Regions from separate parts of the Neobacillus sp. DHD-1R genome, predicted to be linked through region 1. Evidence: a T-box and tRNA genes for the amino acid it is inferred to sense, from the RefSeq annotation. Region 1 holds a T-box; the other holds one or more tRNA genes.
The links. A T-box is a leader RNA that pairs with one kind of tRNA and senses whether it is charged. The one in region 1 lies ahead of AC3ANL_RS18385 (glycine--tRNA ligase), so its partner is inferred to be a tRNA-Gly.

Region 1 (11,921 bases):
ATTTGGGAAACCTGACTTCAAGAATTATGATACAGAGAAGAATGTCCATAAAATCCATTTTCTCAAATGGGAGTTACCAATTAGTTATATAAATAAAACACTACGGGAGCGAGAAGAGTATCAGCGTACCTATTCCCAAAAAGAGGCTGAACAAATTGCAGTGGAACTTGCAAAAAAAGAAATAAAAAGCAATTTAGCGGAGGATGCTATAATAAAAGATGAAAAAATTTTACACAAGGCATTTCGAAATGGTAAAGTTATACTAGATATCCATTTCAAGATAATTGAAAACATTGCAGTCGGACAACCGATTTCCAAGGAGACTCCTGAATGACAGAAAAATTAACTACCATAAATGTACAGCTGGAAAATCCTGCAGAGGCGATTAACCTTCTCGGGAATTCCGATCAAAATTTAAAGATTATTGAACAAGAGCTTAGTGTTTCGATTATCACACGGGGTGAATCTGTCAGTTTGTCAGGCGATGAAGACAAGGTCACGATGGCAGAACAAATTATAGACAGATTAATTTTTGTGATTCGTAAGGGCATTAATATTGGTCCAAGAGACGTTCTATATGCGATCCAAATGGCACAAAAAGGAATGCTTGAATATTTTGTGAATTTATACGATGAAGAAATTGCTAAAAATGTCAAAGGAAAGTCCATCCGCATTAAAACGCTTGGCCAAAAACAATATGTGACAGCAATCAAGAAACATGATCTTGTTTTTGGGATTGGCCCAGCTGGAACAGGTAAAACCTATCTTGCTGTTGTGATGGCCGTTAATGCCCTTAAAAGTGGACAGGTGAATAAAATTATTTTAACAAGACCCGCTGTAGAGGCTGGTGAAAGTCTCGGTTTCCTGCCAGGGGATTTAAAAGAAAAAGTAGACCCATATTTAAGGCCTCTGTATGATGCGCTTAACGACGTACTAGGGGCAGAACACACCCAGAGGCTGATAGAGCGCGGGACGATAGAAATTGCTCCTCTTGCTTATATGAGAGGCCGTACCTTGGATGATGCCTTTGTGATCTTAGATGAGGCTCAAAATACCACCCAGGCACAAATGAAGATGTTCTTGACCAGGTTGGGCTTCGGTTCAAAAATGGTGATCACAGGAGATCAGACACAAGTCGATTTACCAAAGGGTGCTAAATCCGGGTTAATTGCGGCAGAAGAAATCTTGCAACATGTAAATGGGATTTCGTTTATCTTCTTAGAACAAAGTGATGTTGTTCGTCATCCACTTGTCCGTCGAATAATTGAAGCCTATGAAAAACAGGCCAATCAACATTAAAATGAGGGGTAAACCTGTTGAGGGTTTATCCCTTCTTTTTGAGCGTGAAACCTTTCGGTAAAACTGTTATCATTTTACATAAAGCTCGCTTTCAGTAATAATTAAGGTATCTTTTGTTTAAATCTTGATTTAGGGCCGTGGTTGGAGGGATTTAGTTGGACAAACTACAGCAACACTTCATACGGATACGAAAATTACTTGATCATACTTTTTTTCGAATATTGTTTTTTCTTGTTTTAGGAATTGTTCTATTTGGAGCTATCTACAGTAACGTAAAACCAGAAAAGCTTGATCTAAAATTGTTTTCCGTTGCTGAAAAAACAATTCGCTCGCCAGGGACAGTAGAGGACAAGGCAAGTACAGAAAATAAGCGTAAAGATGCGCTGGATCAAGTGCAAGATGTGTATACCTTAAAAAAAGAATATACACAAAACAGAGTTGATTTAATAACGTCTATTTTTCAATCAGCGATTGAAGTAAATGACGAAATCACAGCAGGACCAAAGAAACAGGAAGAAACCGCTGCCGAGGATAAACCGGTAAAAGAGGAACCGAGTGTTGAAGATAAAGTAACAAAGTTAAAAGCAAAATTGACGGACGATGTTTCGAAGGACCTCTCGAATCAAGTCTTTACTGCTTTATCCCAAGCCAGCAATGATGAATTGTCAATTGCCAAGGATTTAACTGTTACGGCTATCAACAATGTCATGACGAACCGAATTTCTACGGATGAAGTGGAAAATGCTAAGAAAAGAGTAGAGGAAGAATTAAAGTATACTGCCTTAAATGATAATTTAAGAGTGGCTTCCATTGATTTAGGAAGATATGCTGTCATTCAAAATGAATTTTATGATCCGAATGCAACGGAAGAACTTCGACAGCAGGCGGCTGAGAGTGTCGAACCTGTAAAAATTCTTCAGGGTCAAATCATTGTTGAAGAAGGCGAATTAATTAATCAAGATATTTACCGGCAATTAAAACTGGTAGGTCTCTTAAATAATGACAAATCGTTCAAGCCATTTATCGGCTTGGTGGTATTGATTGCCATTATTCTTTCTGCCATCTACTATTATTTTTATCAAATGAAGTCTCTTCCTGAGAAACGGCAAACGCATTTGTTGTTATATGGAATCATTTTTATACTCACCATATTCATTATGAAAATCATTAGCATGCTCCAGGTTTTTAATTTTTCTGGGATTGGTTATATTTTCCCTGCTGCAATGTGTGGAATGCTAATAAAGATTTTAATTGATGAAAAGCTAGCCATCATGATGTCGATTGTTATGGCAGTGTGTGGGAGTATTTTATTTAATGAAGGGATTACAGGAACCTTTAACTTCTCGGTAGGAATTTATATCCTATTTAGTACATTAGCAGCGATCCTTTTTTTGAATAAACAGAATCACCGAACGAAAATATTACAGGCTGGAACCTTGGCGGCAGCTGTCAATGTTATGTCAATCAGTGCATTAATTTTATTGCCGAACGGACAGTTTTCAGGAATTGAATTAGGATACTATCTTATTACTGCGCTTGTTTCGGGGATAGGTTCAGCCGTTTTAACGATCGGTTTGCTGCCATTTTTTGAGGCTAGTTTTGGAATTCTTTCAACGATGAGGCTGATTGAGCTATCTAACCCTAATCATCCGCTTTTAAGAAAAATCTTAATGGAGGCTCCTGGAACCTATCATCATAGTGTCATGGTGGCTAATTTAGCTGAATCTGCATGTGAGGCTATTGGGGCAAATGGGCTGTTGGCTAGAGTCGGCAGTTATTATCATGACATTGGTAAAACAAAAAGACCGAACTTTTTTATTGAAAATCAGATGCATGTTGACAATCCCCATGATCGGCTCCCGCCTGATAAAAGTGCGACTATTATTATTGGACATGTGAGTGACGGATCAGCCATTTTAAAGAAATACCACATGCCTAAAGAAATTATTGATATTGCCGAGCAGCATCATGGGACAACCTTGCTTAAATTCTTTTACCATAAGGCACTTCAAATTGATTCTGATTTAAAGGAAGAAGAGTTTCGTTATCCCGGACCAAAGGCCATGACGAAGGAGTCGGCAGTTGTGGGCATTGCTGACAGTGTTGAGGCTGCAGTACGCTCATTATCACAGCCAACACCAGAATTAATTGAATCGCTTGTTAAAAAAATTGTGGTAGACCGTTTAGAGGATGGTCAATTAAATGAGTGTGATATTACCATCAAAGAAATTGAAACTGTATCCCATACACTATGTGAGTCCTTAAAGGGGATTTTTCACTCAAGAATTGAGTATCCAGAACTGACAAAGACAAAGAAGGTGAAGCAAGCATGACATTACTTATTGATTGTATAGACGAGACGAATGAACTAACAGAACAACAAATGCTTGAAATTGAAAGGTTACTATCTTTTGCGGCTGAGAAACAAAGCATTGAAGAGCACAGTGAGGTATCTGTAACCTTTGTTACAAATGAGAAGATTAGAGAAATTAATCGGGACTATCGTGATAAAGATGCCCCAACAGATGTCATTTCTTTTGCCATGGAAGAGCTTGGCGAGGGAGAAGTAAAATTATTGGGTGTTGATATGCCGCGGGTTTTAGGGGATATTATTATTTCAATCCCAAGAACAAAGGAGCAAGCGGAGGAGTACGGTCATTCCTTTCAACGCGAACTTGGTTTTCTAGCTGTCCATGGATTTCTTCATCTTTTAGGGTATGACCACATGACGGAAGAGGACGAAAAGGTGATGTTTACATTGCAAAAGGAAATTTTAAATGAGTATGGACTCACAAGATAAACGAAAATCATTCCGCTTCATGAGCTCATTTACGTTTGCCCTAGCCGGAATTATAACCACCATTAGGATGGAAAGAAATATGCGTTTTCATCTCATTAGTTCCTTAATTGTTATAATGATTTCTGTTTATTTTTCGATTACAAAAATAGAATGGGCACTCATTCTTTTTGCTATTGGAGGGATGTTTGCCCTAGAATTACTGAACACAGCCATTGAACGTGTAGTCGATCTTGTTACAGCTGAGTACCATCCACTTGCCAAACAAGCAAAAGATATAGCCGCAGGAGCTGTCTTAGTATATGCAGCTCTGTCTGTTTGTATTGGAACCATTATCTTTTGGCCTTATGTTCTTAAATGGTTTTAATAAGCTAGTAAATTTTAGAACTACCTAATTTGAATTGCTTAAGCTAATCCGATAAAATAACTTAATCAGCTTTTTTTTTAAAGACAAGTTGATTTATGAGAAAATTCTAATTTTTTAAAATTTTATATTTCTTTTTTGCTACAAATAATGATTTTCTCTAAATTTTGAGGTAAAATAAAGAAACAGCAGATTCCTGCTGGAAGGGAAGACGTTTTGTGAACATTGAACAATTAGTTGAAGAAGCAAAGAGTGCAAGAGAAAAAGCCTATGTTCCTTATTCGAAGTTTGGAGTAGGAGCTGCATTGTTAACGACAAATGGAAAAGTATATCATGGCTGTAATATTGAAAATGCCGCCTACAGTATGTGTAACTGTGCGGAACGTACTGCCCTTTTTAAAGCCTATTCAGAAGGCGACCGGGATTTTCATATGCTTGCAGTAATAGCAGATACAGATCGCCCATGTTCCCCGTGTGGTGCTTGCCGACAAGTCATTTCCGAACTATGCCCAAGAGACATGAAAGTGGTTTTAACAAACCTAAAAGGAGATATTCAAGAAATAACGGTTGCCGAATTATTGCCAGGTGCCTTTTCATCGGAGGATTTACATGCAAAATAATGGGAATGGAAACGCATACAAATCAGGATTTATTTCAATTATTGGACGGCCAAATGTTGGGAAGTCTACCTTTCTGAATCGAGTAATCGGCCAGAAAATCGCGATTATGAGTGATAAGCCGCAAACAACACGCAACAAAATCCAAGGTGTCTTATCACTTCCTGACGCTCAAATGGTTTTTATTGATACACCAGGTATCCATAAACCAAAACATAAATTGGGCGACTTTATGATGAAGGTAGCACAAAATACGCTAAAAGAAGTTGATTTAATTTTATTTATGGTAAACGCCGTAGAAGGCTTTGGCCGTGGGGAAGAGTTTATCCTTGAAAAATTCCAAACAGTTAATACCCCTATCTTTCTGGTTATAAATAAAATTGATCAAGTTCACCCTGATGAATTGTTGCCAATTATTGAATCATATAAACAAAAATACGACTTTAAAGAAATTGTGCCAATTTCTGCTCTTGAAGGAAATAATGTTGAACGACTTTTAGAACAAATTAAAACCTTCTTACCTGAAGGACCGCAATATTATCCTGCTGATCAGGTAACCGATCATCCAGAGCGATTTATTATTACAGAGTTAATTAGAGAAAAAGCCTTGCATCTTACCAGGGAAGAAATTCCACATTCGTTGGCTGTTGTCTTAGATAAAATGGAACGGCGAGAGGGTAAGGATGTTATTCATGTAATGGCAACCGTAATCGTTGAGAGAGACTCACAAAAGGGCATTATCATTGGAAAGCAAGGCAGCATGCTGAAAGAAATCGGAAAGCGTGCTCGTGTTGATATCGAAAATCTCCTTGGGTCAAAAGTATTTTTAGAGCTTTGGGTTAAAGTTCAGAAGGATTGGCGCAATAAGATGTCTCAACTTCGTGATTATGGCTTCAACGAAGATGAATATTAAATCATAACCCTATTTAAAATATTAACTTATTGACAAGTTTATGCGTGGACAAATTAACAAATATTTCGTCTTATGATTTTAGCAAAGCAGGCTATGATAATTGTAAGGTTTGGGATTAACTTTAGGCTAGTCTAAATAATGAAAGGTGGGGTTTTCAATGATGGATTTTACGTGGAAAGTATTCCTCCAAACAGGTAATATTGACACATATCTTCTCTTCAAAGAGCTTGAGAAGGAAAACCAAGAAATACCCGGAAATCTGAATGAAGATCTAGCACAAATCGATTTTCCCGTTATATAAGTTTGTTTTCGCGCTACTTTAAGAAGGTGACATTTATGCTTCAGAAGTGTGAAGGCATCGTCATTAGAACGACAGATTATGGTGAAACTAATAAAATAGTGACTCTATACACGAGGGAATGGGGAAAGATTGGTGTAATGGCACGAGGTGCTAAAAAACCAAACAGCCGCCTTTCCTCCATTTCTCAGCTTTTTACACATGGATATTTTCTCCTGCAGATTGGTTCAGGTCTTGGAAGCTTGCAACAGGGTGAAATCATCACTTCGCACCGATCAATTGGTGAAGATATATTTTTAACTGCTTATGCCAGTTATATCGTCGAATTAACAGATAAATGTACAGAAGATAAGAAACTAAACCCATATCATTTTGAATTGTTATATCAAACATTGCATTACATGAATGAAGGCTATGAGCCAGATATACTCATGAATATTTATGAAATGAAAATGTTAAATGTGATGGGACTGTACCCCATCTTACATCAATGCTCCGTTTGTGGCAGTACAGACGGACATTTTTCTTTTTCGATACGGGAAGGCGGGTTGATCTGTCATCGATGTGTAGGGAAAGATCCATACCATTTTAAATTATCACCAGCTTCGGTTAAGTTATTACGGCTATTTTATAATTTTGATCTTTCAAGGTTAGGAAATATTTCAGTCAAGGAAGAAACAAAGGCTGAATTAAAAAAAGTGATTACTGCTTACTATGAAGAATATTCAGGACTAAATCTTAAAACAAAGAAGTTTCTTAATTCCATGGAACAATTTCGAAATCTCTTATAATCGTCTTGTTGACAATCGTTAAACTTTTAGTTACTATTTCTTTAATAAAATATTTGCTGTGACGGAAAGTAGTACTTAGTCAGTTCTATAAAAGCGAACCTAGGATGGTGTGAGCTAGGGGATAGGACACTAACGAAGGCGTTCTTGAGCAATTTGTGTTGAATAAACACGATTTGAAGGAGGCTGCTATTTTTTTAGCAGCAAATAGGGTGGAACCGCGGGTAACTCTCGTCCCTATGCTGAACAAGCATAGAGATGGGAGTTTTTTATTTTTATAAGAAAAGGAGCAAAAAAAATGAATGTAACGATGGAACAAATTGTTTCGCATGCGAAGCACAGAGGATTTATTTTTCCTGGATCTGAAATTTATGGAGGACTAGCGAATACTTGGGATTACGGTCCGTTAGGCGTTGAATTTAAAAATAATATTAAGCAAGCTTGGTGGAAAAAGTTTGTTCAAGAATCCCCATATAATGTGGGCGTAGATGCAAGTATTCTAATGAATCCTAGAACTTGGGAAGCATCTGGTCATATCGGTAACTTTAATGACCCCATGATTGATTGTAAAAATTGTAAGGCAAGGCACCGCGCTGATAAATTAATTGAAAATGCCCTTGATGCTAAAGGTATGGAAATGGTTGTAGATGGTTTGCCATTTGAAAAAATGGAGGAGCTGATCAAGGAACATAATATTGCTTGTCCTGATTGTGGCAGCCATGATTTTACAGGCATTCGTCAATTCAATTTAATGTTCAAAACCTTCCAAGGGGTAACAGAAACAAGCACAAATGAAATTTTTCTTCGCCCAGAGACAGCACAGGGAATTTTCGTTAACTTTAAAAATGTTCAACGGACAATGAGGAAAAAATTGCCGTTCGGTATCGCTCAAATCGGTAAAAGTTTCCGTAATGAAATCACGCCTGGTAATTTTACTTTCCGGACAAGAGAATTCGAACAAATGGAATTAGAATTTTTCTGCAAACCGGGTGAAGAACTTACATGGTTTAATTACTGGAAACAATTTGCTGAAGGCTGGTTATTGTCATTAGGCCTTACGAAGGAAAATTTAAGACTTCGTGATCACTCTGAAGATGAACTTTCCCATTACAGCAATGCAACAACTGATTTTGAATTTAAGTTTCCATTTGGTTGGGGCGAACTTTGGGGAGTTGCTTCAAGAACAGATTATGATTTGAAACAGCACATGGAATTTTCCGGAGAAGATTTCCATTATCTTGATCCTGAAACAAACGAAAAGTATGTCCCATACTGTATTGAACCATCACTTGGTGCTGACCGAGTAACACTTGCATTTTTGATTGATGCCTATGATGAAGAGCAACTGGAAGATGGTACTTCTAGGACGGTTATGCATTTTCACCCTGCATTGGCGCCTTTTAAAGCAGCCGTTCTTCCATTATCAAAAAAATTATCTGATGAGGCTAGAGAAGTATTTGCGAGTCTAGCAAAACATTTTACAGTCGATTTCGATGAGGCAGGATCGATCGGTAAACGTTACCGCCGCCATGATGAAATCGGTACACCATTTTGTATTACCTATGACTTCGATTCGAAAGAAGATAACATGGTAACCGTTCGTGATCGTGATACCATGGAACAAACCCGTATTTCAATTGCAGAACTAGTAAGCTTTCTACAAGAAAAGATGGTTTTTTAAATAAGAAAAGCGAAAGCGCCCTGGTCAGCGCCGTATGGCCTGGGGTTGGACAATTCTCGAAGCCTAAACTGATAAATTCTTATATAAAAATAAAGGTGCGGGCAACCGCACCTTTTGATTAAGAGGTTGCATACATTACATCTAAAAAGGAAGTAGTATATAATATTCCTATAACGAATTGTAATTAGTGGATTTTTCAATAAGTCATGTAAGGTGGTGAGGACAATCGAACTAACTAAGCGTCAAGAACATATATTACAGATTGTAAAAGATAATGGCCCTATTACGGGGGAGCACATTGCTGACCAATTAAGTTTGACCAGGGCTACATTAAGACCAGATCTCGCCATTCTAACCATGGCTGGATTCTTAGATGCCAGGCCGAGAGTAGGTTATTTTTATACAGGGAAAACAGGAGCGCAGCTATTAACCGAAAATTTGCAAAAAATCTATGTGAAGGATTATCAGTCCATCCCTGTAGTGGTCAGTGAAAATGTATCTGTATATGATGCAATCTGTACCATGTTCCTAGAAGATGTAGGCACTTTATTTGTAGTGGACCAACACTCCAGCCTTGTAGGCGTTCTTTCACGAAAGGACTTGCTGCGCGCAAGTATCGGAAAGCAAGAGCTTACTAGTATACCCGTTAATATTATTATGACAAGAATGCCCAATATTACGATGTGTGAACGGGATGATTTATTAATTGAAGTTGCCAAGAAATTAATTGATAAACAAATCGATGCCTTGCCGATTGTGAAAAAAACCGAAAAAGGCTTCGAGGTAATTGGAAGAGTTACGAAAACGAATATAATCAAAGCCTTTGTGGCCTTAGGTGATGAATAAAAGATATCTGCAAAGAGGAGCTGTTGAGGAAGAATGAGCTTGCCTATCATTTATGTTGTATCTGATTCAGTCGGTGAGACAGCTGAGTTAGTCACGAAAGCGGCAATTAGCCAATATAATGGGTCTGGTATAACATTAAAGAGATTTCCTTATGCTGAGGATCATGACCATATCGATGAAGTGTTATCGCTTGCTTCTCATGATAAAGGCATGATAGCTTTTACACTTGTAAAACCAGATATGCGTACATACTTAAAGGAAAGAGCAGTAGAAGAAGGGATTGTGGCTGTCGATTTAATAGGACCTATCATCGATCAAATTCAGATTTTCAGTGGGAAAACACCACTATGTGAACCTGGACTTGTGAGAAAGCTTGATGAGGATTATTTTAAAAAAATAGAAGCAATTGAATTTGCGGTGAAATATGATGATGGCCGTGATCCAAGAGGGCTTTTAAAGGCTGATATTGTCCTAATCGGGGTGTCAAGAACTTCAAAGACACCTTTATCACAATACTTGGCACATAAACGATTAAAGGTTGCAAATGTTCCACTTGTGCCAGAGGTGGACCCACCGGAAGAACTATATAAAGTTCCAATCGAAAAATGTTTTGGATTGAAGATAAGTCCGGAAAAGTTAAATAATATTCGACGGGAACGATTAATTTCTTTAGGCTTAAATGATCAAGCAAGCTATGCGAATATTGAAAGAATTAAAGAAGAATTAACCTTTTTTGAAAAAATCATTGAGAAAATTAATTGTCCCGTTATAGATGTAACCAATAAGGCAGTAGAAGAGACTGCGAATGTCATTTTAAATTATATTCAAAAAGGGAGATCCTAACACATAGTCAATTGATTATGTGTTTTTACATGTTAAAAAAAATGAGAAAAAGTTATGGTAAAATGATAACGAATATACTATAATAAAAAATTGTGATAAAAATATATCTTTTTAGGTTTAGAGTTGCATTGGAACGAATAAACTATTTATTGTTAGATGTCAAGGCAGCCCCCTAAAAAAAATTCGACAGAAATCCTTTTAGAAAAGTTCATTCATTTAGAAGGAATATGCGGAGTGATGTAGAATTAATACTTATGTAAAAGGCATTCCAGCTATTTTTGTCGATGTAGATTTTTGCACAATCAAAGATGAGATTGTCGAATTACTTCCAAATTTTCCGTAGAGTTTTTTTATCGCTTCCTATGGTCATCATGTGAAAGTTACGATTACATATGCAACGTGGAAAAATGTTGATTCAGGAAAGGAAGCTGCGAATTTAAATGCCAAGGCAAGGAGAAGAGGAATAAGCGGAAAAGGACAAAAGTGATTTCAATCTGAGGTCGAGCAAGACTTGTGATGAAATTAACAAAAATTTTGTCGAAATTTGCAGGAATCTAATAAGTGCCTGCCGAATATGTGTAAGTACAAATGGAGATGTTTTCATGGCAGACCGTATAGCCGAAGAAAAGATTGACCAAATTCGTCAGGCTGTTGATATAGTCGAAGTCATTAGCGATTATGTTCAACTGAAAAAACAGGGGCGAAATTACTTCGGATTATGCCCTTTTCATGGAGAAAGCACCCCATCATTTTCAGTGTCACCTGACAAACAAATTTATCATTGTTTTGGCTGTGGAGCCGGTGGTAATGTATTTTCTTTTTTAATGGAGCTTGAGGGGACCTCATTCCAAGAAGCAGCCATTAAATTAGCTTCGAAAGTAAATATTGACCTTGAAATTAATTTATCTGCCGGACATGGTGGTAAAAAGGTATCCAAAGATTTTCAATCGATGCTTGATGCTCACGAGCTATTAAGAAAATTTTACCATCACTTGCTGGTAAACACAAATGAAGGTCAACAAGCATTAGAGTATTTGCTAAGAAGAGGTTTTACCCAGGAATCGATTGATAAGTTTCAAATTGGCTATGCATTAAATTCATGGGATTTCGTTTATAAATTCCTAACTAAAAGGGATTTTTCGCCTGAATGGATGGAAAAAGCCGGTTTAATTATCAAACGTGAAAGGGATGAAACGTATTTCGACCGATTTAGGAACCGAATTATGTTTCCAATTTTTGACCGTCATGGTAATACGATTGCTTTTTCTGGAAGGTCACTTGGGGCTGAAGAGCCCAAATATTTAAATAGTCCCGAAACAGCAATCTTTAATAAAAGTAAAATTTTATATAATTATCATTTGGCTAAGCCAAGTATAAAGAAAATGCAGAACGCTGTTTTGTTTGAGGGATTTGCCGATTGTATTGCAGCAGATCGGTCTGGAGTAGAGAATGGTATTGCGACAATGGGGACATCC
Region 2 (11,921 bases), 2.4 Mb from region 1:
CTGTAGCCTGATATTGAATTTTGGTACAGCTTGTACAGGATAGGTAGGAGCCTGAGAAGCCGGAGCGCTAGCTTCGGTGGAGGCGTCGGTGGGATACTACCCTGGCTGTATTGAAATTCTAACCCGCACCCCTGATCGGGGTGGGAGACAGTGTCAGGTGGGCAGTTTGACTGGGGCGGTCGCCTCCTAAAGAGTAACGGAGGCGCCCAAAGGTTCCCTCAGAATGGTTGGAAATCATTCGTAGAGTGTAAAGGCACAAGGGAGCTTGACTGCGAGACCTACAAGTCGAGCAGGGACGAAAGTCGGGCTTAGTGATCCGGTGGTTCCGCATGGAAGGGCCATCGCTCAACGGATAAAAGCTACCCCGGGGATAACAGGCTTATCTCCCCCAAGAGTCCACATCGACGGGGAGGTTTGGCACCTCGATGTCGGCTCATCGCATCCTGGGGCTGTAGTCGGTCCCAAGGGTTGGGCTGTTCGCCCATTAAAGCGGTACGCGAGCTGGGTTCAGAACGTCGTGAGACAGTTCGGTCCCTATCCGTCGTGGGCGCAGGAAATTTGAGAGGAGCTGTCCTTAGTACGAGAGGACCGGGATGGACGCACCGCTGGTGTACCAGTTGTCTTGCCAAAGGCATCGCTGGGTAGCTATGTGCGGACGGGATAAGTGCTGAAAGCATCTAAGCATGAAGCCCCCCTCAAGATGAGATTTCCCATAGCGTCAAGCTAGTAAGAACCCTGAAAGATGATCAGGTTGATAGGTCAGAGGTGGAAGCGTGGCGACATGTGGAGCTGACTGATACTAATCGTTCGAGGACTTAACCAAATAGAAAAGCGAAGGCGACTGGTCAACTTCGACAGACGTTGGAGAGCCGGCACTGCAAATCCTGGTTTTGGATTTGAAGGGACGGATCGAAACGGCCGAGAAGTTAGGAGCCGCAGCTGGACAATTTTTAAAGCGAACTTGAGTTTTACCACACTTCTTCTAGATTATTTAGTTTTGAGGGAATGAAAAAAATAAATTTTCCTCTTGAAAAATATAAAAAAGACATTATAATAAAATAGTGTCGAATAAATAGTCTGGTAATTAAGGCGAGAAGGTCACACCCGTTCCCATACCGAACACGGAAGTTAAGCTTCTCAGCGCCGATGGTAGTTGGGACACGCGTCCCTGTGAGAGTAGGACGTTGCCAGGCTGTAATCATATTATTCCGCAGTAGCTCAGTGGTAGAGCTATCGGCTGTTAACCGATCGGTCGTAGGTTCGAGTCCTACCTGCGGAGCCATTTTTATGGAGAGCTGTCCGAGTGGCCGAAGGAGCACGATTGGAAATCGTGTAGGCGGGTAACCCTGTCTCAAGGGTTCAAATCCCTTGCTCTCCTCCATAATTATTTTTACAATATGGCCCCTTGGTCAAGCGGTTAAGACACCTCCCTTTCACGGAGGTAACACGGGTTCGAGTCCCGTAGGGGTCACCATAATGGAGGATTAGCTCAGCTGGGAGAGCATCTGCCTTACAAGCAGAGGGTCGGCGGTTCGATCCCGTCATCCTCCACCATAGTTTTATTATTATTGTCGCGGGGTGGAGCAGTCCGGTAGCTCGTCGGGCTCATAACCCGAAGGTCACAGGTTCAAATCCTGTCCCCGCAATTTGGTCTGGTAGTTCAGTTGGTTAGAATGCCTGCCTGTCACGCAGGAGGTCGCGGGTTCGAGTCCCGTCCAGACCGCCATTTCATTGTAGGTAAGAATAACATGTTGGCTCAGTAGCTCAGTCGGTAGAGCAAAGGACTGAAAATCCTTGTGTCGGCGGTTCGATTCCGTCCTGAGCCACCATAAATTTAAAAGAATGCCGGTGTAGCTCAACTGGTAGAGCAACTGAATCGTAATCAGTAGGTTGGGGGTTCAAGTCCTCTCGCCGGCACCATAAGCTGGCAATTGTATATTATATATGTGGAGGGGTAGCGAAGTGGCTAAACGCGGCGGACTGTAAATCCGCTCCCTCCGGGTTCGGCGGTTCGAATCCGTCCCCCTCCACCATCTTTAGGGGTATAGTTTAAAGGTAGAACGAAGGTCTCCAAAACCTTTGGTGTGGGTTCAATTCCTACTACCCCTGCCAATTAATTTTATAATGGCGGTTGTGGCGAAGTGGTTAACGCACCTGATTGTGGTTCAGGCATTCGTGGGTTCGATTCCCATCAGCCGCCCCATATATATTCATCTTGAATATAGATCTAATATATTTTATTGGGCTATAGCCAAGCGGTAAGGCATCGCACTTTGACTGCGACATGCGTTGGTTCAAATCCAGCTAGCCCAGCCAAAATGCGGAAGTAGTTCAGTGGTAGAACATCACCTTGCCAAGGTGGGGGTCGCGGGTTCGAATCCCGTCTTCCGCTCCAAAATATATGGCGGCATAGCCAAGTGGTAAGGCAGAGGTCTGCAAAACCTTTACCACCGGTTCGAATCCGGTTGCCGCCTCCATAATACTTTTTGTAGTATTGATAAGTCCAGTTCATTTTAATTACGCCGGGGTGGCGGAACTGGCAGACGCACAGGACTTAAAATCCTGCGGTAGGTGACTACCGTACCGGTTCGATTCCGGTCCTCGGCATTGCTTTAAAAAACATCTTAATACGCCGGTGTGGCGGAATTGGCAGACGCGCACGACTCAAAATCGTGTTCCGTGAGGAGTGTCGGTTCGACCCCGACCACCGGTATACAATCATCGCTTGCCAATGCGATGAAAAAAACGTTTCTTACATTATGTAAGAAACGTTTTTTTATTTATCTTAATGTCCTTCAATCTTTTTTTATTTGAAATTACAACTTTTAGTTTGTTAGGCCTAATTTTTCTTTCTTTCTTTTCGTTGAAAAATGGCAATCAGTGTAGCAGAAGGTCGCTCTTCATGAGTGGCCTTCTTTTTATATATTTAATACTAATGATAAACAATAAGCTATGTCTATTAAAGATGTTATCCGGTAGATTGATCAAATAGGAACCCCTAGCTCTTTTTTTAAAAAAATCCCCTGTTTGAATTTATTAATAATCGGGTACACATAAACAAAAGGTATCTGGCACCGTCCGAAAATTCCCAAATAGTCGGGAACTTGTCGATGGTAAGCATTTAGTTTTCTGAATTTTATTCAAGTTCTTCATTTTGGAACCGTTAAGGGTTGAGAACGTTCTTACAACAAACGATTTAGAAGAAAGAACGTTTCAGCTTATAATTCAATTTTACATAGAAACTGGTATCTCTATAAACGGAGATAGAGATACGGTAAAACCTTGTATGTTTTTTTATAAACTAGATAAAGAAGAGGGGATTACTATGGAAAAGGAAATTAAAGTAGGTATTGGCTTTGCAACAGGCCGTAAACACTTCAAGCAGGTTTTAAAAACATATATTTTTAATTGGAGGGAATCTGAATTAATCTCCAATGAAAAGGTATCTTTAAACTTGTTTGTTGCCTACGATTTAAAATACCACAATACAAAGCCTACAGACTATACGAATATCAGTTCAGAATTACTAGAGCTAGTTGACGGTACCTGCTTTATTGGAAATGAAAAAATGCAGACAGAAATCAGCCAGTTAATCAAGCAGGGGATTATTAATGAAAGACAGGCAAAGCTTATTTTCGGCAGAGGATATGCCGGCAAACGCAATATCATTCAATATATGGCAATAAAAGAAGGAATTGATTACCTGATATTCTTAGATGACGATGAATATCCTCTAGCTGTTACTAATAGCGGAACAGCTATCTGGAGCGGCCAGCGAGGGCTGGACACTCATTTAAAACATATTCAGCACGCCGATATTACGAACGGCCACCACTGCGGATACATCTCTCCTATTCCATATATCAGATTTAATGATAGCTTAAAGGAATCTGATTTTCAGACTTTCATTCAGGCCATCAGTAACGACATTGTCAATTGGGATACAATTAAATCGGTGATGGAAAACGGCGGTGTTACTTATGCTGACACGAGAGTGCTTGTAAATGGGAATGCCGAGGAAGTGGAGGAAGTCAACCATTCTAAATTTATTTCCGGCTCTAATCTTTGTATTAATTTAACAGACCTAGAGCGTGTCAATCCTTTTTACAATCCTCCTAACGCCCGCGGAGAAGATACCTTTTTAGGAACCTGTCTTCATGACCGAAAAGTGCTGCGTGTGCCATGCTATACCTTCCACGACGGTTTTTCAACGTACAAGACCTTGTTAGATGGAGTGCTGCCAACGAAATTAGATTACATTCAAGCCGACTGTGAAGAAGTTATTCAGCGTTTTTACAAGGCGTGTATCGGCTGGATCCGTTATAAACCGCTATGGTTATATATTACGGATTCTAAGAGATACGAGGAAAGAATTAAAGAGATGCGTGAACAGCTGGCCGCAACTCTGCCAAAAATCTGTGAGTATTTTGGCAGAAACGATTTCATGAAGATAGCTGCCGAACTGGAAAACTATCACCGCAATGTGAAAAAGCATTATAACGATTTCATAGAAACACAGCAGGCCTGGGAAAATATTAGCAATGCGTTCAGCGGTGTAGAACCGCAGCATATGCCAAAGATTGAAACAGGTGCCTGATTGACTGTTTAACAATCATTTCTGTGATTATAGAAAGGCGAAATCCTGTTGATTGGTGCACCTGGAAAGGAAATCAACAAGCAGTTTTACACACCAATAAAAAAGGAGTTCATTATGTTTTTAAATCTTCTTGTGATTTTCATACTTCAACTGGTATATGTCCCGATTATGACTCTACGGACGATCTTTTTAGTAAAAAATATGAGTTTAGCAGCTTCACTACTTGGTATATTAGAAACATTAATCTCGATCTTTAGCTTATCCATCATATTTTCCGGTAATCAAAGCCTCACTGAAAAAATTATTTATGCCGTTGGCTTTGGTGTGGGGCTTTACCTTGGAACACGAATTGAAAATAAATTAGCAATTGGATACACTACGTTATATGTTAATTTAATGGACCAAAATGAAGAATTAATTGAAGCGTTAAGAAATAAGGGACTAGGAGTGACCATCTATGAAGGGAGCGGCCGTGATAGCAAAAGGTACCAATTAGAAATACTGACAAAGCGGAATGTTGAAACGGAAGTCATGCATTTTATTGAACAATATGACCCTAAGGCTTTCATAATTTCGTATGAACCGCGAAGATTTAAAGGCGGTTTCCTAGTGAAGGCTATGAAAAAGAATATGAAAAACAGTTCCATGAAAAACGCTCATACGCATATGGGAAAATAAATTCACAGCCAGCCGCATATCCCTCTAAAGATTAGCGGCTGGCTGTAACCATTCGGTGTATCCACCATCCCATCTCCCTTTTCAAATTAAGTGAAATAGACCTTTTTTAAAATAGTTATTTTGTGAAAAATATGGACATAAACATGTATCTTGAATGGTTATTGCTAATAATGATGTTCTTAAAAGTAAAAGAGAATAATCGACAAAATTTGCGAAAATTCCTTGACCTTTTTATGAAATGTGTGTAGTATTAATTACGTCATAAGTTTGTTAACAACATGCGGGTGTAGTTTACTGGTAAAACCTCAGCCTTCCAAGCTGATGTAGTGGGTTCGATTCCCATCACCCGCTCCATACATATTAACTAACGCAGTGTATCGTTACATAGGAGAACGATGCATTGCGTTTTTTTATTTTATTGGATATAAAAACGATGCCACTTACTGGCATCGAAGAATTTGGAAGGAAGCTTCTCCTCCATGGATTTGTGCAAACATGTTCATAAGTGATTCAGTAAGCTTTTTAGCACTTTCTAAATTGGTTGTTGGTCGTAAATAAATAATTTGCAAGGCATTTTTGGTCTCAACCGTTACTTGCTTTTTTACAGAATCAACAAACGGACTACCGAATGGACCATTCTGATCAGAAGCCAAGATAAGACGCTGTAAAGAATTTTCCCTTCCATTCAAGCCTATGTATTCCTCTCCTTCTTCTCCAATTCGGATAGCGACATCTCCTTCTAGCGCATCAAGATCATAAATACCAATGGGTACTTGATATTGTAACGAGAAAAAATTATTAATATCAATTGCACTTTGAACGGAAGAAAGATAATTTTGCTTTTGTACTCTTCTAAACAATGCTTCAGCAGAAGGACGATAGCGATTTGGATCCTTCCCAATCATTTTAAAAATGCTCCGCCATTCCTTAATAGCAGGAAGATCTGTTACAAGTTTATCTTCTAAATCGAAATAGATCGACTCTTGAAAAAGCTGGAGCCTGCCTTTTAACATTTGTGGTGAATCCCCAACAATAATATCCTTATATTCAATCACACCAAGTTTAAAGTCTGGAATGTATTCCATTATTTCTGATGAAAGTTGAATTTCCAACCATTCCACCTCCAAAATTCATTAAAAATAGTTTATCATAAATAAATGTGCTACTAATAATTTTAACAACTTTAAATAGATATGAATAATTGGAAAGGAGGGTGGCAAATGGACCCATTTACTTTAAAAGAAGAAATCATCGCGTATAGTAAAAAAATTGGTATCGATAAGATTGGATTTACGACTGCTGATCCATTCACTGATTTGAAACACCGATTAATAAGACAACAGGAACTCGGATATCAATCAGGATTTGAAGAGCCGGATATCGATAAACGGATCACTCCTTCAATGCTGCTAGAAGAACCTCGCTCGATTATTTCTATTGCCTTAGCCTATCCAGCAAAAATGAAGGAAACAGTGAAAGGGCAGAAGGGAGAGAGAAGGGGAATATTTAGCAGGGCCTCGTGGGGACTTGATTATCATCATATTCTTAAAGAAAAGCTGAAAAAGCTGGAAGAGTTTATTCAACAGAAAGTACCTGATGCTAGGGTAAAATCAATGGTCGATACAGGAGAACTGTCTGACCGAGCCGTTGCGGAGCGGGCTGGGATTGGTTGGAGCGGAAAAAACTGTGCTATCATTACCCCGGAATTTGGCTCTTACGTATATTTAGGTGAATTGATTACGACTATCCCTTTAGAACCTGATACACCAATAGAAGACCAGTGTGGGACGTGTACAAAGTGTTTAGAGGCCTGCCCTACAGGTGCATTAGTGCGAGGAGGTCAAATTAATGCACAGCGCTGTATTTCTTTTTTAACACAAACAAAGGAATTGATACCGGAAGAATTTAGGGATAAGATTGGCAATCGTGTTTATGGCTGTGATTCCTGTCAAACAGCCTGCCCTGTAAACAAGGGGATCGACTTTCATGTTCATGAAGAAATGGAACCAGACCCAGAAGTAGCCAAACCATTATTAAAGCCAATTTTAAAATTAAGTAATCGGGAGTTTAAAAATAGATTTGGTTATGTTTCAGGATCATGGAGAGGAAAGAAGCCTATTCAACGAAATGCCATTATCGCACTTGCCCATTTTAAAGATGAAACGGTAGTCCCCAATTTAATCGATATATTAGAACATGAGGCAAGTATCGTCACAAGAGGAACAGCAGCATGGGCTCTCGGGAAAATTGGTGGTAAGAACGCCCATACGGCCTTATTAAAGGCTAAAGAATATGAAAAAAACCGGGAAGTCCAAGCAGAAATAGATAAAGGCCTATGCTTTTTTAACGAAAAAGGAACGAACCGTTAACGGTTTCGCTCTTTTTTTTATAGTGAAATCCAGCCCTCTTTCATATGTATGAAAAGAAAGGGGTGGAGACTATATGCGTGAGTACCTTCAAGACTTATTTGAAAAACGGGTAAATCAATTTATAACCGATACAAGAAGTCACAGACTATTTTTCCCAAAGGCAGAAAAGAAACAAGCTTCCTTAGCAAAAAGGTCTGCCGAAATAGTGAAAGTAAAGGCAGCTGGCAGGATTATTGAAGAGTTCACTGAAGAAGAATTTCAAACAATAAAGTACCATGCCCATTATCAATATTTAATTAAGCAAAAAGGAAAATTATATATGGAAGAAGAGATGGAAGAAAGGGTGGCTAAGTTTTACAAAAATGCATTAGTTATGGATGAAGAAATCATTCCGAACCTTGAACAAAAGATCATTTCGGAATCGGCAGCAGCTGCTTTAGCTGATCATGAAGAACGGTTAAGCTATCAATATAATCGGTTAAAAGCGGTTCAATATGCGGAGCGCTGGTGGAATAGCTACAATCCTGCCTATAAAAAATTTGAAAATGATTGTACGAATTTTATTTCACAATGCCTCCATGTGGCAGGCTCACCGATGCGGGGCTATCCGAATCGTGGTTCCGGCTGGTGGTTACAAAAAAATAACTGGAGTTACAGTTGGGCAATCGCTAATTCACTAAGATTGTATTTTTCGAATTCAAAAAGCGGCTTAAGAGCAAGGGAGGTTAGTAATCCTGAGCAATTACTTTTAGGTGATGTTATTTGCTATGATTTTGAAGGGGACGGACGGTATAATCATAATACACTTGTCACGGGAAAGGATGCTAATGGGATGCCTTTAGTTAATGCTCATACTTACAATAGTCGAATGCGGTACTGGGCATATGAGGATTCCTCCGCTTATACCCCTAATATCAAATATAAGTTTTATTCCATCATTGATGAATGATTCTTGAAAGCATAAGTCAGCATGGTATAATTGCCTTTAGAGTTTTTATACGAGGTGAAGTTTTTTGTCTATACATGTAGTTTTATATCAACCACAAATACCTTCTAATACCGGAAATATTGCTCGGACCTGTGCAGGCACGGATACTAGTTTACATTTAATTCGTCCACTTGGATTTTCAACAGATGATAAGATGTTAAAAAGGGCAGGCTTGGATTATTGGGAACATGTAAATATCATTTATTATGATTCCTTAGAAGAGTTTTATGAGAAGAATGCGGGAGGAGCATTTTTCTATATTACGAAATTTGGACAAAAGCAATTCAGCAGTTTTGACTACAGTGACGCAAGTAAAGATTATTACTTTATATTTGGGCGGGAAACCACTGGTCTTCCGAAGGATGTAATTGAAAATAATATAGAAACAGCCCTAAGAATTCCGATGAACGAAAATCTTCGTTCATTAAATTTATCAAATACTGCGGCGATTCTTATTTATGAAGCATTACGCCAGCAGGATTACCCCAATCTTAAATGAAGAAAAGAGGCTCCGCAGCGGGCCTCTTATAGAAAGGAAGGAAAACGATGAATGATGTTATTTCCACGATTCTTAATCATCGCTCGATTCGTCATTTTGAGGACAAACCCCTCACTGATGAACAGATAAAAACCATTGTTGCCAGTGCACAAGCAGCGGCAACCTCTAGTTTTATTCAAGCCTATTCTATTATTGGGGTTCAGGATCAACAGAAAAAGAAAAAATTAGCGGAACTAAGTGGAAATCAGCCCTATGTGGAAAAGAATGGTCATTTTTTTGTTTTTTGTGCTGATCTGTATCGACATACCGTTATTGGAAAAAAGGAACAGACAAATGTGAACTCTTCACTTGAAAGTACCGAGAAATTTATGGTTGCTTTGATTGACGCGTCTTTAGCAGCTCAAAATGCAGTGATTGCAGCTGAATCTATGGGGTTAGGCATTTGCTATATTGGGGGGATCCGCAATAACTTAGCAGAGGTCAAACAGCTTCTTAAAATACCTGACCGGGTTATTCCATTGTTTGGACTTGCAGTTGGCTATCCCAGTAAGATTACGGAACAAAAACCGAGACTGCCCCTGGAACATATTTATCATATAGATGAATATGAGCAGGATGATGAGCTTTTCAATCAGCAGCTGGATGAATATGATCAGTTAATTTCCACTTACTATGAGCAAAGAACAGGCGGCGAAAGAAATGATCGCTGGACAGAGCAAATGGCCAAGATGCTTGAACGACCAAGAAGGATGTATATGAAGGAGTTCATCCAAAAAAACAAACTTGATATCCAATAAAAATGACTGCCAGGAGATGTAATGGTTCACTTGTGAGGTGCAAAACTGTAAAAATCAGGTCAAATCACTGATTCATTCTCACATTTTTTCGCCACTGAATTCACAGGACAAATCACATCCTTCATAGCTTGGATGAAGGACATTTTTCATGTTGCCCAACCGGGTTTTGTCCTTCATAACCCGGATGAAGGACATTTTTCATGTTGCCTAACCGATTTTTGTCCTTCACAACTCAGATGGACACAATTTTTTGTTTTGCCCAAAACTTTCAATATAATGCACATCTTAAATCACATCTATTTCACATACCCTCCAATAATTATTTCAGCCTTGTGAATCACCTTGTGATTTCATATGTGGAAAAGTTGCAAAAATTTATAATAAGCTTGTTGCACCAACGAAAAAAACGCATTAGAATTCGTCCGTGAATTCCAATGCGTTTTCATTTGTGATTCGCTTGTTTGCACCACTAAAGTGAACCCGTTACAAGAGATGGCAGTCGTTTTTTTTTTGAGAAAAGCCGCTGACCAGGCGCTTCCGCTTTTCTTATTTATTTGTACCTGGTTTGTCGTTATAACCTGCTGTGAAGATTGCCGCTAAAAATGCGATCATGACTAATATAACAATGAAAGTGTTCATGTTATGTATATCCTCCTTCGTCATACATTTTTCATTTTTTGTCCATATATTTTTATTATAGCCTAACTTAAAAAAATGAAAAGAGCAATATTCCTATTCTTAAAATAAAAAAGATAGACAGTATCCCGCATTGGTTACGCATGTTCAACTTCTTTGGTGCATAGATTATATTAATCGTCTCTGATAAAGCTACAGGGGGAGGGCCTTATGGACATTTTAAAGAAAATTGAGAGGTATCGTGAGGACGAGGAAAAACTTCGTTGGGAAGGAACATTCGCGGACTATTTATTGTTGCTTAAAGAAAAGCCATGGGTTGCACAATCAGCACATTCTCGAGTTTATAATATGCTTAAGGATGCAGGAATTGAAGAAGAAAAAGAGGCGAAGAAATACAATTTCTTTAGTAATCAATTATTCGGTTTAGAAGAATCCTTAGAACGACTTGTGGAAGAATACTTTCATCCAGCAGCCAAGAGGCTCGATGTTAGAAAACGGATTTTACTTTTAATGGGTCCTGTTAGTGGTGGTAAATCCACACTTGTGACGATGTTAAAAAGAGGTCTGGAACATTATTCCCGTACGGACAGAGGTTCAGTGTTTGCCATCAAGGGCTGTCCAATGCATGAAGATCCGTTGCATTTGATCCCACACCATTTGCGCACTGACTTTTTTCAAGAGTATGGGATCCGCATTGAGGGAAATCTTTCACCATTGAATATGATGCGGCTGGAAAAAGAATATGGCGGAAGAATTGAAGATGTTTTAGTGGAGAGAATCTTTTTCTCCGAAGATAAACGGACTGGAATTGGAACATTTAGCCCTTCTGATCCAAAATCGCAAGATATAGCAGACTTAACAGGAAGTATCGACTTTTCAACTATTGCCGAGTTTGGGTCAGAATCTGATCCGCGCGCCTATCGCTTTGACGGGGAGCTAAACAAAGCAAACCGAGGAATGATGGAATTTCAAGAGATGTTGAAATGTGATGAGAAATTCCTCTGGCATTTACTTTCTCTAACACAGGAAGGAAATTTTAAGGCAGGCAGATTTGCGCTCATAAGCGCGGATGAGCTCATCGTGGCTCACACAAACGAAACAGAATATCGTTCATTTATATCCAACAAAAAGAATGAAGCTCTCCACTCCAGAATTATAGTGATGCCAATTCCCTATAATTTAAAGGTTTCCCAGGAAGAACGAATCTATGAAAAGATGATTCGTGAAAGTGATGTATCGGATGTACACATTGCTCCACATACCTTAAAAGTTGCTGCAATGTTTACTATTCTTACTCGATTAAAGGAGCCGAAAAAAGGTGATATTGATCTGGTAAAGAAAATGCGCCTTTACGATG

Region 2: it encodes a tRNA-Gly, which carries the amino acid that the T-box ahead of AC3ANL_RS18385 (glycine--tRNA ligase) is inferred to sense. The anticodon was not compared.

What each region holds. Positions count from the first base shown of each region.
Region 1 is NZ_CM173232.1:3,723,480-3,735,400, reverse strand. Features, by position in the region: gene yqfD (sporulation protein YqfD) at 1-334, shown strand, start outside; gene AC3ANL_RS18425 (PhoH family protein) at 331-1,299, shown strand; gene AC3ANL_RS18420 (HD family phosphohydrolase) at 1,455-3,632, shown strand; gene ybeY (rRNA maturation RNase YbeY) at 3,629-4,099, shown strand; gene AC3ANL_RS18410 (diacylglycerol kinase family protein) at 4,077-4,463, shown strand; gene AC3ANL_RS18405 (cytidine deaminase) at 4,679-5,080, shown strand; gene era (GTPase Era) at 5,070-5,990, shown strand; gene AC3ANL_RS18395 (YqzL family protein) at 6,148-6,291, shown strand; gene recO (DNA repair protein RecO) at 6,327-7,079, shown strand; T-box leader at 7,129-7,318, shown strand; gene AC3ANL_RS18385 (glycine--tRNA ligase) at 7,375-8,757, shown strand; gene ccpN (transcriptional regulator CcpN) at 8,971-9,603, shown strand; gene AC3ANL_RS18375 (pyruvate, water dikinase regulatory protein) at 9,637-10,446, shown strand; gene dnaG (DNA primase) at 11,049-11,921, shown strand, end outside.
Region 2 is NZ_CM173232.1:1,318,406-1,330,326, forward strand. Features, by position in the region: rRNA gene AC3ANL_RS06190 (23S ribosomal RNA) at 1-823, shown strand, start outside; rRNA gene rrf (5S ribosomal RNA) at 1,077-1,193, shown strand; tRNA gene AC3ANL_RS06200 (tRNA-Asn) at 1,208-1,282, shown strand; tRNA gene AC3ANL_RS06205 (tRNA-Ser) at 1,290-1,381, shown strand; tRNA gene AC3ANL_RS06210 (tRNA-Glu) at 1,400-1,474, shown strand; tRNA gene AC3ANL_RS06215 (tRNA-Val) at 1,479-1,554, shown strand; tRNA gene AC3ANL_RS06220 (tRNA-Met) at 1,573-1,646, shown strand; tRNA gene AC3ANL_RS06225 (tRNA-Asp) at 1,650-1,726, shown strand; tRNA gene AC3ANL_RS06230 (tRNA-Phe) at 1,754-1,829, shown strand; tRNA gene AC3ANL_RS06235 (tRNA-Thr) at 1,845-1,920, shown strand; tRNA gene AC3ANL_RS06240 (tRNA-Tyr) at 1,949-2,033, shown strand; tRNA gene AC3ANL_RS06245 (tRNA-Trp) at 2,039-2,112, shown strand; tRNA gene AC3ANL_RS06250 (tRNA-His) at 2,128-2,203, shown strand; tRNA gene AC3ANL_RS06255 (tRNA-Gln) at 2,242-2,316, shown strand; tRNA gene AC3ANL_RS06260 (tRNA-Gly) at 2,321-2,395, shown strand; tRNA gene AC3ANL_RS06265 (tRNA-Cys) at 2,404-2,477, shown strand; tRNA gene AC3ANL_RS06270 (tRNA-Leu) at 2,522-2,607, shown strand; tRNA gene AC3ANL_RS06275 (tRNA-Leu) at 2,632-2,713, shown strand; gene AC3ANL_RS06280 (hypothetical protein) at 3,326-4,597, shown strand; gene AC3ANL_RS06285 (DUF2179 domain-containing protein) at 4,712-5,275, shown strand; tRNA gene AC3ANL_RS06290 (tRNA-Gly) at 5,556-5,629, shown strand; gene AC3ANL_RS06295 (B3/B4 domain-containing protein) at 5,716-6,387, opposite strand; gene queG (tRNA epoxyqueuosine(34) reductase QueG) at 6,496-7,644, shown strand; gene AC3ANL_RS06305 (amidase domain-containing protein) at 7,718-8,593, shown strand; gene trmL (tRNA (uridine(34)/cytosine(34)/5-carboxymethylaminomethyluridine(34)-2'-O)-methyltransferase TrmL) at 8,658-9,131, shown strand; gene nfsA (oxygen-insensitive NADPH nitroreductase) at 9,179-9,928, shown strand; gene AC3ANL_RS06320 (PrkA family serine protein kinase) at 10,775-11,921, shown strand, end outside.